3 regions of the Novosphingobium sp. RL4 genome follow, and region 1 is predicted to be linked to each of the others. Evidence: riboswitches for the same ligand, from Rfam matches in the RefSeq annotation. Region 1 holds a riboswitch; each other region holds the start of a gene.

Region 1 (3,271 bases):
TCATGCGCACCGCGATACGCTCTTCCTCACGCGTGAAACGCTGGAGATCGGCCTCGGCACGGATGGTCGCGAAAGACTGGCGGTAGATCGCCGCGCCATCGGTTTCATAAAGATGAGGCATCATTCGGCTCCGAAATGGGCGAGCAGTTGTGGGAGATCGAGGCCGGACCGGCATGGCGGGTCTCCGGCAGCGGCATCGATGGAAAGGTCGAAGCGGCCGTTTCGCCCGGTCAGCGTGACGCTTGCAGGGGCGGAACGCGCACAGCCCTTGGCGCAGCCGGAGACGTGAAGGCGGCCCGGAACGTGCGCGGCCAGCCGCAAGGCCAGCGGCCGCGTCGCCACGGTCGCCTGCGGGCACAGCGGTGCTCCGGGGCAGGCGTCCACGCGCATGGCCGGATCGGTAGGATCGCTGACAAAGCCATCCCCGACAGGATCGGGGAGCGGGTTCGCGCCTTCCAGAAGAAGCACCCGCCACGGGGTGATCCGCAAGGCCGCCGCCCCGGAACGTGTGACGAGCGAGGCCAGCGCCGCCGCCTCCACGCTGCCGAAAGCGGCGCCGCAGGCATGGCCCATGGCATGGGCGCCGGGGCCGATGACCGGACGCGGCGATGCGGGAGAGACCCATCCCCTGGCCCAGCCCGGCAGCTCGGCACGGTGGCGCGCCATCCTGCCGGATGCGATCCCGCCGGAGGCGACGAACCATTCCGCCAGTTCGACCAGCGCGCCGACCGCTTCGTCCACGGCAACGGGAATCCCCAGCGCCCGGCCATCCGCGCGCAGGATGAGCCAGCCGCCTTCGCCCCGTTCGATCCGAAAGTCCGCCGGGCTTCCCCCCAGGATCGGCGCGGCTCCGGCGTCCACGGCGAAACCCATCTTTCCCGGCAGTTCCGGCAGGCGAACCTGCGCACTGGCCAGCGCCTCGGCGATCCGGAACGTGTCGTCCCCCGCCGTCCAGTCCGGCGCGACGAGGATATTGCGGCGGTTTTCGGTATCGGGCCGGGCATCCACCAGTTCCAGCGCCACCAGTTGCTCCAGCAGGGCCGCCCAACCGGCTTCGGTCACACCCCGGATCTGGAGATTGGCACGGCGGCTGAGGTCGATCGCCCCGCTGCCGTATTCGCGGGCCAGCGCGCAGAGCGCCAGCGCCTGCGCGCGTGACAGGCGCCCAAGGCGCGGCCGCACGCGCACGATCAGCCCGTCGCCCGCCATCATCGGGCGCCAGGCACTGGGGCACCAGCCGCGCACGGCAAAGTCGCTCATGTGCGGCGATCCGGGCGGGAACGCTGGATTTTCAAAAGGGCACGCTTCGACGAGACGCGCATAAACGCTTTCAACCGCGCGCGGCGACGATGACCGGGGCTTGCCGACGAAGTCGGTCCGTGCGCAACGACAGGCGGGCGCGACATACGCCATCCCTGCACACCGATGCAGCCCCAGCCGCACAGGTTCGTCGCTCACGCGGAGTACCGAGCCTTGGCCTTTCCCTGGACCATGGCAAGAGCGACCGACGCGCCGGCAGGTCTCCTGGCTCACGGGTCAAAGCTCGATACGCGGCCTTCCCGGAACCGGCGCCGATGGGCGCCTTCATCCAGTGGCCGGCTCCGTTGAGGGAGCCCCGGCATCTCGCTCGCCGCTTACAGTTGCAGGGACAGCTGCGGAATGGGAGTTTCCTCCGCACCGCATTCCCATTTCAGCCCCGAAAGGCACCCGCGCGATCGTTGCAGGCCGGACGAAATCCGGCTTGCAGGTGCCGCCTAACCCAAAACGGGATCGATGCCAATCGTCAGCGCAGCCCTGCAAGCGCATCCCGGCGATATCGCACGGCGGCGGCGATACCGGGCGGCCCGATTGCGCCCGATCAATGCGGCTGACGGCGCAGGCGTCATGATCTGCCGAAACCCGGAAGTCATCGCCGATGGTGACGAAACCTCAGGTCGGGTCCGGACGTTGCACACCGAGACGAAGGAGAATCCCATGCTCGAACATGTCCCTCAATGGCTTGGCGCCCTGTTTCACAACTTCCGCGCGGGACATTCCAAGCTGGCGATCGTCCGCGCCGGGCTGGTGCCGGAAGGCGCCTTCATAGACCTGTCGAGCCCCGCTTTCGAGAACGGCGCGCGCCTTCCCGCCCGCTTCACGGCCGATGGCGAAGGCATATCCCCGCCGCTGGAATGGGGCGAGGTTCCTGCCGCCACCACCAGCCTGGCGCTGCTGGTCGAAGACCCCGACGCTCCTGCGGCCGAGCCTCTTGTCCACGCCATCGTCTGGAACCTTCCCGCAGGCACACGGGCGATTCCCGAAGGCGGCATCGGCCCTGACGACGACGGTGCGCCGGACGGGCGCGATGTGGGGCGCAACAGCTATCAGGCCGAAGGCTGGCTGCCGCCCGATCCCCCGCCGGGCCACGGCACGCACGATTACGTGTTTCAGCTCTTCGCGCTTTCCCGCGCGCCCGTGCTGGAAACGAACCCGGGCCGTTCGGAATTCCTGGCGGCGATCAAGGACCATGTCCTGGCCGCCGGAATGCTGGTGGGCCATTACGCGCGCGGAGACGGGGAACCGGCTGACGAGGAGTAGATCACGGCGGCAAAGGCGAGCGCCCCTTCGGCGCTCCCGCCCCGCTGTCATCTCCATTCGCGCAGGCGGGTTGCGCGCGCGGCCATTGTCAGCAGCGCAGGAAAGGACCGGGCCGCGTGGCACCCGGCCTGCCGCAGGACCGGATGGTCCAGCATGTTCTGGAACGCCATGGCCCGCCGGACCTGACCGCGAACCTCCGCGGCGAGCCTGCAGTCGTATCGCCGCGCGTCCTCGCCCGCCATCACGCTTTGCGCGGCGACGAAGGCACTGCGCAGGGCGATGGCCATGCCGTCCCCGGTGAGCGAGGCGGTCATCGCCCACTGGTCTCCCAGCCGCAGCACCCGGCTGTTCGCGGTCCGGGCCGGGGCCATGCCGTAGTTCAGGTTGGCGATCGTTACAGGACGGTCGAACAGCGGCTCCGCATCGGCCAGCATTTCGCGCAGCGCCGCGATCTCGTCCAGCCGGGCGCGCAGGCCCGTCCAGTCCCCGCCGGACTGCGCAAGACGGCTGCGGCGCACGACGAGGCACAAGTTGGCCCGTCCACCCTCCACCATCTGAAGTCCCGCATAACCGCCGCCGAACAGAAAGAGCATGATCGTGCCCGCCAGACGGTGCATCGCGGCAGGGGCAAGGCGGTAATGCATCTTGAACCCCACGAAACCAGCCTCCGCCCGCCCCGTGGACGCCGTGCCTC
Region 2 (3,271 bases), on a different replicon from region 1:
GCTCCCCGCCGAAGTAGGCGAAGCGGAAGGCCGAAGGGCTCCCCGCCGGTCCGCTCAGGGCATAGAAACGGTGCGCGCCGATCGTCGAGAGATAATGGAGGCTCGGCGCCCAGTAGGGATTGACCTGGACGGTGTGGTAATGCGTGGCCAGGCCGACCGGCGCGTAGACGTAGCCGGAAAGCGCCGCGCGGGCGACTTCCTGCGCACGCTGCCAGAAGAAGCGCTGCGGCGCGCGTGCCAGCGACCCGTCGCAGGTGAAGGAGAACTGGCAGCCGGTCGAGCGCTCGGAGCCCTGGTAGACCACGCCGCAGACGGTCTTGGGATAGGCGGGATGGGCCAGCCGGTTGAGTACGACCTGCGCCACCGCGCGCTGGCCGGCATCCGGCTCGCTGGCGGCCTCATAGTAGATTGCGGCGGTCAGGCACTGGAGCGCGCGGCTGCGGTCCACCCCGGAATTGTCGATGCGCAGCGCGCGGGCGACCGGGCCGGGGCCGGTCACGCCGTCATCGGCATCGGAATGAATGCCTTCGCCGATCCTGAGCACCGGTTCTTCGGCATCGAGATAGTAGAAGGCCGAACCGGGGAAGCTGGCTCCGGCCTGCTCGAAGGGCATCGGCAGGACCGTCTGTTCGGGCGACCGCGCATCGGCGATGGAGAATTGCTGCCAGGAGCCCGGCGAGGCGAAGGCGGGCAGTGCCACGGCGGCCAGTGCGGCGAAACCCAGCGACCAGCGCCGGCGCGCGCGGCGTGCGACATGTCGCCGGCCGCCGCGCGCGAAGTGCCCGCGGAAATCGCGCGGACGCGCTTCCCAGGGTTCGAGGCAGGCAGGAAGGGCGGCAGCGGTCACGAATAGTCCTCTTGGCGCGTCCTTTCGGGGGACGGGCGCATCTTGCGCCTAACCCGCTTTGCGGCGCGCGGCATCCCTGCAGATCGGCACGTCCCGAAGCGGTACAGGCCCTGCCGATAGCCTTAATGGCTTAAGAGAATCTTCCGGTTTTCCCGGCGGCGATACCTGGCGCGGCCTTTACCGGCACTGCTTGCCAATCCTCGCGCCGGACAGTATCGGCGCAAGCGACGTCATGGGTGGCCCGGAGCCGGGCCCCAGGATTGGAACCTGGTGGGAATTTCGGCGAAAGCCCGAAGCTGCCCCCGCAACTGTGACCGGGGAGCGCCCCCTCCACGCGATGCCACTGGGTCAAACCGGGAAGGCGGAGGCGGCGCGGCGATCCGGAAGCCAGGAGACCTGCCCTTGACGGTCGTTCCGCAGCCGGGCGGGGTGTCCCGGCATGCAGCGAGCACGCGCGCATGAGGAAAGGCGCGCGTCTCCGCCATGGACGGCAATGTCGTTCAAGGTTGGAGGAATTACCGTGAAGTATCTGTTTCTGCTGGGGACGGCCCTGTCCGTCGCCACTCCCGCGCTGGCGGACGAAGCCGCAAACGATAGCATCGCAGCGGACGGCATCGTCGTCACCGCGACCCGCACCGAGACCCCGGTGAGCGAGATCGGCCAGTCGGTCTCGGTCGTCACCCGCGAGGATATCGAGCGTACCCAGGCGGTCACCGCCACCGATGTGCTGGCCCGCCTGCCGGGCGTGACCTTCACCCAGTCCGGCGGCTTCGGCCAGCCCGCAAGCGTGTTCATCCGGGGCGCCGAGAATGCGCAGAGCCTCGTGCTTATCGACGGTGTGCGCATCAACGATCCGGGCGATGTCGGCGGCGGCTTCGACTTCGGCAGCCTGACCGTCGGCCAGTTCGACCGTATCGAAGTGGTGCGCGGCTCTTCCGGCGTTCTCTGGGGCAGCCGCGCCATCGGCGGCGTCGTCAACCTCATCACCGCGCGCCCGACCGAGCAGTGGACCGCGCGCGGCCAGGCCGAATATGGGTGGCGCGACCAGAAGCAGCTCGGCGCCTCGGCGGCGGGCAAAGTGGGACCGGTCGGCCTGACGCTGGGCGGCAACTGGCTCAAGGGCGACGGCTATTCCGCCTTCGACGAGCGCCTCGGCGGTAAGGAAAAGGACGGCTTCGAAAGCAAGAGCGCCAATGCCCGGGCCGAAGTGGAACTGGTAAGCGGCCTGTCCGCCGACGCCGGGACCTACTGGACCAAGGCCAACTACGATTACGACAACACCGGCGCCGATGCCCTGAACGTGGGCATGAAGCGCGACACGGTGGGCTATGCGAACCTTCGCTATAAGGGGCTCGACGGCCGCCTGACCGCGCGCGTGGGCTACGGCCTCACCGACACCCGCCGCATCTCGGACGACGCGGTCTTCGGTCCCTACACCACCAACGGCCGCGCGGACCGCTTCGAGGGGCAGGTTTCCTTCAGCCCGATCGACATGGCCAGCATCCTGCTGGGCGCGGAGACCGAGAAGCAGAAATTCTCGAGCGATTACGCGAAGGACTCGACCTCGATCGACAGCTACTTCGGCATGCTGACGCTGCGTCCGGTCACCGGACTGACCCTGAACGGCGGGCTGCGCTACGACGACAATTCGGACTTCGGCCACAAGACCACGTTCTCGGCCAATGGCGCCTGGGTGATCGGCGGCGGCGAAAGCGCGCCGATCCTGCGCGCCAGCTATGGCGAGGGCTTCAAGGCGCCGTCGCTTTACCAGCTCTATACCAATGGCGGTTTCCGCGCGCTCGATCCCGAGACTTCGAAGTCGTGGGACGTGGGCGTCGAGCAGCCCTTCGCGGAAGGGCACGGGACGTTCTCGGTCACCTATTTCGACCGCAAGACCAAAAACCTGATCGACTACGATCTGGCCGAATGGAACTACTACAATGTCGGCCGGGCCCGCGCGAAGGGCGTGGAACTGGGGATGCAGGTGAGCGACTGGAACGGCTTCGACATGAGCCTTTCCGCCACGTACCTCGACGCCACCAACGAGGACACCGGCAAGCAGCTGGCCCGCCGTCCCAAGACCAACCTCTACGCCAGCCTCGACAAGCACTGGTCGGACGGCTTCCGCCTCGGCGCGGACCTGCGCGTGGGCGGGGGGCGCTATGACGACGTGGCGAACACCTATTATCTTGGCGGCAATGTCGTGGTGGGCCTGCGCACGGCTTATGACGTGACGCGGAACATCCAGCTCTATGGCCGGGTCGAGAACCTGTTCGACGAGCACTACGAAGTGGTGCGGACATACGGCACGCCGGGCCGCGCGGCTTATGCCGGGGTTCGGGTGAAGATGTGATCCGAGCGCTTTCCCTGACACGGTCGGGACGGGGAAGGCGCAAGGCCCGCCTGCTCGCCGCCGCGCTGGCT
Region 3 (3,271 bases), on a different replicon from region 1:
CGTGCGGATCTGCGCGATGGCGGCGTGGACCTGTTCGCTGGTCGGCGCGATCAGCAGCACGTCGTCCCGGCCGGAGAAGTTCTGGAAGTCGTAGCCCAGCAGGTACTCCAAACCCCGGTGCGGATGCAGCTTGACCACCGCGCTACCGCCCCAGTCGCGGTAGCCCCAGAACGTGCCTGCCGGGTAGATCACTTGCGGATCGTGATCGGGAAGCGAGTTGCGGATCTGGATGTAGGCGGTCTTCCAGTCGTGGAAATAGCCCTTGAGGAAGAACTGCACGGTGTCGCTGCCGGTATAGTCCAGCCGGGCGCTGGCGATCTCCTCGTTGCGGTCGTTCCGGCTCTCGCGGATGCGGGTGGGCGAAAGGTTGTCGAGCTTCGCCTCGGTGTGTTGGTACTGGAGATTGAGCGCGAGATCGGGGGCGAGGTCGTACTGGTACTTGAGGCCTGCGGACCACAAGTCGTAGCCGAGCCGGCGATCGGTAAGGCTGGGCTGGTAGGCGCTGTAGGGCATGTATCCCTCGGAGCGGTTGCGCGAGGCATAGGCCACGAACCGATGCCCGCCCGCCGCGCCGCGCAGGTAGCCGTCGAAGCTGGTGCCGCCCCACGAATCGACCGAGGCGTTGACCTGCCCGTTGAAGTCGTCCGTGAAGCCGCGCGTCACCACGTTGATGATCCCGGCCGAGGCCTGGGTGCCGTAGAACAGGCTCTCGCCGCCGCGCAGCACCTCGATCCGCTCGATCATGCTGGCGGGCAGGGTGTCGTTGGGCGAGGTACTGCCGTAGAGCCGGTTGTTCAGCCGGATGCCGTCCATCGTCCAGAGCACGTCCTGCGTGCGCGAACCCTGCAGCGAGACATCGACGTAAGTGAACGGCCCGTTGCGGCCGCGAATGTAGAGGCCGGGCACCGAATCGAGCGCTTTCACCACGTCCACTGCGCCGCTGTCGCGAATCTGCCTGCCCTCCACGACGGCCATGTCGTTGCCGTAGCGGGAAAGTTCCTGCGGCAGCGTTTCCTCAAGGCTCTGGCCGGTGACGACGATGGCGCCGTCCTCGCCGTCGCCGTCGGCGCGTTCCCCGGCGAAAACCGGCGTGCTCCAGGCGAGCGCCAGCGCCGCGGCAAGCGCCGCGTGCGAAACCTTTGCGAAATTCATCTTCATTCCCCTGCCGGGCGCCAGCGATCCGAAGCAGGGGACTGCCGTTTGCGAACGGCCGGCGCACCGACCGGCCGGGCGCCCATGGAAAGGCGACCGTTCAGCGCACCGTGCGGCCCCTGCCGCTCGTTCGTCGCTCAGACGGAGAAATCACCGTGCCCCGGCCATCCCCTGGACCAAAGCAAGAGCGACCGGACGCCGGCAGGTCTCCTGGCTCACGGGTCATCGCTTGATGCACGGCCTTCCCAGGCCTCGCAGGATTTAGCGTCCGGCCCAGTGGCTGCGGCATGGGCGCCTTGCCCGCCGCGTGATGTACATCGCGCTCGCCGCTTACAGTTGCAGGGACAGCCTCGGATTCGAAGGCGGCAAAGCCCTCTCACCGCGTTCCCTATTAAGCCTCTTTCGAGGCACCGACGCGATCATTCGCCCGGCTCGTCAGACGAATCCGGGCGGAAGCGCTGGTAGCGGGCGATGCGGGCGGGGGCAATCCTCCATGCGCCAGTCACCGCCGCGGCGTTCGGGATGGAGGGAAATCGGGGGGAGAGCGGGGCGGCGGATCGTCGCCGCCCCGCAAGAGGATGTCAGCGCGCGCCCTCGGCGTAGTAGCGCTCCATGTCGAGGCGCATCTGGTGCAGCGCCTCGGGGTTCAGATAGACCATGTGGCCTGCCGGATAGTACTTGAACTGCAGGTTCTGGCGCAGCGCCGGCGCCAGCATCATGTGCTTGAGGTCGCGCTCGGTCGAGAAGAACGGCGTTGCCATGTCGTAGTAGCCGTTGAGCGAAAGCACGCGCAGGTGCGGGTTGATGCGCATCGCGGTGCTGAGGTCTGCGGTCACGTCGGCGACGTTCTGTTTGCGTCCGGCGGGCGGCTCATGCGTCCAGTCCCAGTCCACCGGGCCGCCCTCGCGCGCGCTCAGGCGGTAGTCGAGATCGGTCTTGTAGCCGAGCGTGGTGGTCAGCTGGTCAAGGAAGCTGCCGACATAGAGGCCGCTGATCGCGGTGTCCGAAGGGTCGTACTCGGGGCTTTCACCGGCCGCATCGGCATCGAGACCCTTGTAGCGGCCGTCGAAGCGACCCACCGTCTCGCGCCCGCCGCGCAGCAGTTCCTTGCGGAAACGGCCGAGATCGACGCGCAGGTTCGCCTGCTTCACATAGTCCACCGAAAGGCCGGTGAAGCGGCTGAGCTGGCGGGCTACGGCGTCTTCCTCTTCCGGGGTGATGTCCTGGCCCTTGGCGAGCGCGGCGGCATAGGCGCCGTTGGCGAACTGGCGGGACTGTTCGACGAACTCGTCCACGGTCGCCGGACGATCCGCCACGCGGCCGTGATACCAGGCGACGGCGGCATAGGTGGGCAGGTAGCCGACGTAGATATTGTCGAAGCCGCTCTGGCGGATGCCGTAGTTCATGATCGACGAAAGTAGCACCACGCCGTTCAGCGCCATGCCGCGATCCTCAAGCTGGTAGGCCAGCGCGCCCGAGCGGGTCGTGCCGTAGCTTTCGCCGAAGATGTACTTGGGGCTGCCCCAGCGCGCGTTCTTGGTGGTGTAGCGGATGATCGCCTTGGCGAAGGCATCCACGTCCTGGTCCACACCGTAGAAATCGGCAGGCTTGGCATCGCCCAGGGCGCGCGAATAGCCGGCGCCCACCGCGTCGAGGAAGACCATGTCGGTGCTGCCGATCAGGCTGTCGGGATTGGGGCCGACGTCGAAGGGCGCGGGGCGGACGGCTTCGGGGTTGCCGGTGCGCACATGGTCGGGCGCGAAGCTGCCCATGCGCAGCCAGAGGCTCGCCGAGCCGGGGCCGCCGTTGTAGAAGAAGGTGACGGGGCGGTTTTTGCCCGGCGCGGTATAGGCGGTGTAGAACACGCTCGCGGTGGGCTTGCCCTGCGCGTCGCGGATGGTGAGGGTGCCAGCGGTGGCGGTATAGGCGATCGCCTTGCCGTCGACCCGGGCGGTGCCCTTGCTGGTCTTCGTCACTTCTTCGACCGGGGCGCTGGCCCAGTTCGCGGCCACCGCTTCGGCGGTCTTCTCGGCGTGCTGCTTGGCAGCGTCGGGAGCGTCGGACTTCTGGGCCAGCGCCGGCTGGGCCAGCGCGATCAGCGAAGCGAAAGCGAGGGTTG

The links. Region 1 has a riboswitch for cobalamin ahead of U9J33_RS17535 (cobalamin biosynthesis protein CobG). Riboswitches for the same ligand answer to the same signal wherever they lie in the genome.
Region 2: linked by a shared signal. The riboswitch ahead of U9J33_RS14875 (TonB-dependent receptor domain-containing protein) and the one ahead of U9J33_RS17535 (cobalamin biosynthesis protein CobG) in region 1 are both predicted to bind cobalamin.
Region 3: linked by a shared signal. The riboswitch ahead of U9J33_RS08705 (TonB-dependent receptor) and the one ahead of U9J33_RS17535 (cobalamin biosynthesis protein CobG) in region 1 are both predicted to bind cobalamin.

Annotation. Positions count from the first base shown of each region.
Region 1 is NZ_CP141945.1:11,335-14,605, reverse strand. Features, by position in the region: gene U9J33_RS17540 (precorrin-8X methylmutase) at 1-121, opposite strand, end outside; gene U9J33_RS17535 (cobalamin biosynthesis protein CobG) at 121-1,260, opposite strand; cobalamin riboswitch at 1,497-1,726, opposite strand; gene U9J33_RS17530 (YbhB/YbcL family Raf kinase inhibitor-like protein) at 1,975-2,577, shown strand; gene U9J33_RS17525 (NAD(P)/FAD-dependent oxidoreductase) at 2,625-3,271, opposite strand, start outside.
Region 2 is NZ_CP141944.1:3,070,718-3,073,988, reverse strand. Features, by position in the region: gene U9J33_RS14880 (cell wall hydrolase) at 1-847, opposite strand, end outside; cobalamin riboswitch at 1,080-1,266, shown strand; gene U9J33_RS14875 (TonB-dependent receptor domain-containing protein) at 1,368-3,200, shown strand; gene U9J33_RS14870 (ABC transporter substrate-binding protein) at 3,197-3,271, shown strand, end outside.
Region 3 is NZ_CP141944.1:1,799,815-1,803,085, forward strand. Features, by position in the region: gene U9J33_RS08705 (TonB-dependent receptor) at 1-1,152, opposite strand, end outside; cobalamin riboswitch at 1,335-1,582, opposite strand; gene U9J33_RS08710 (S10 family peptidase) at 1,734-3,271, opposite strand, start outside.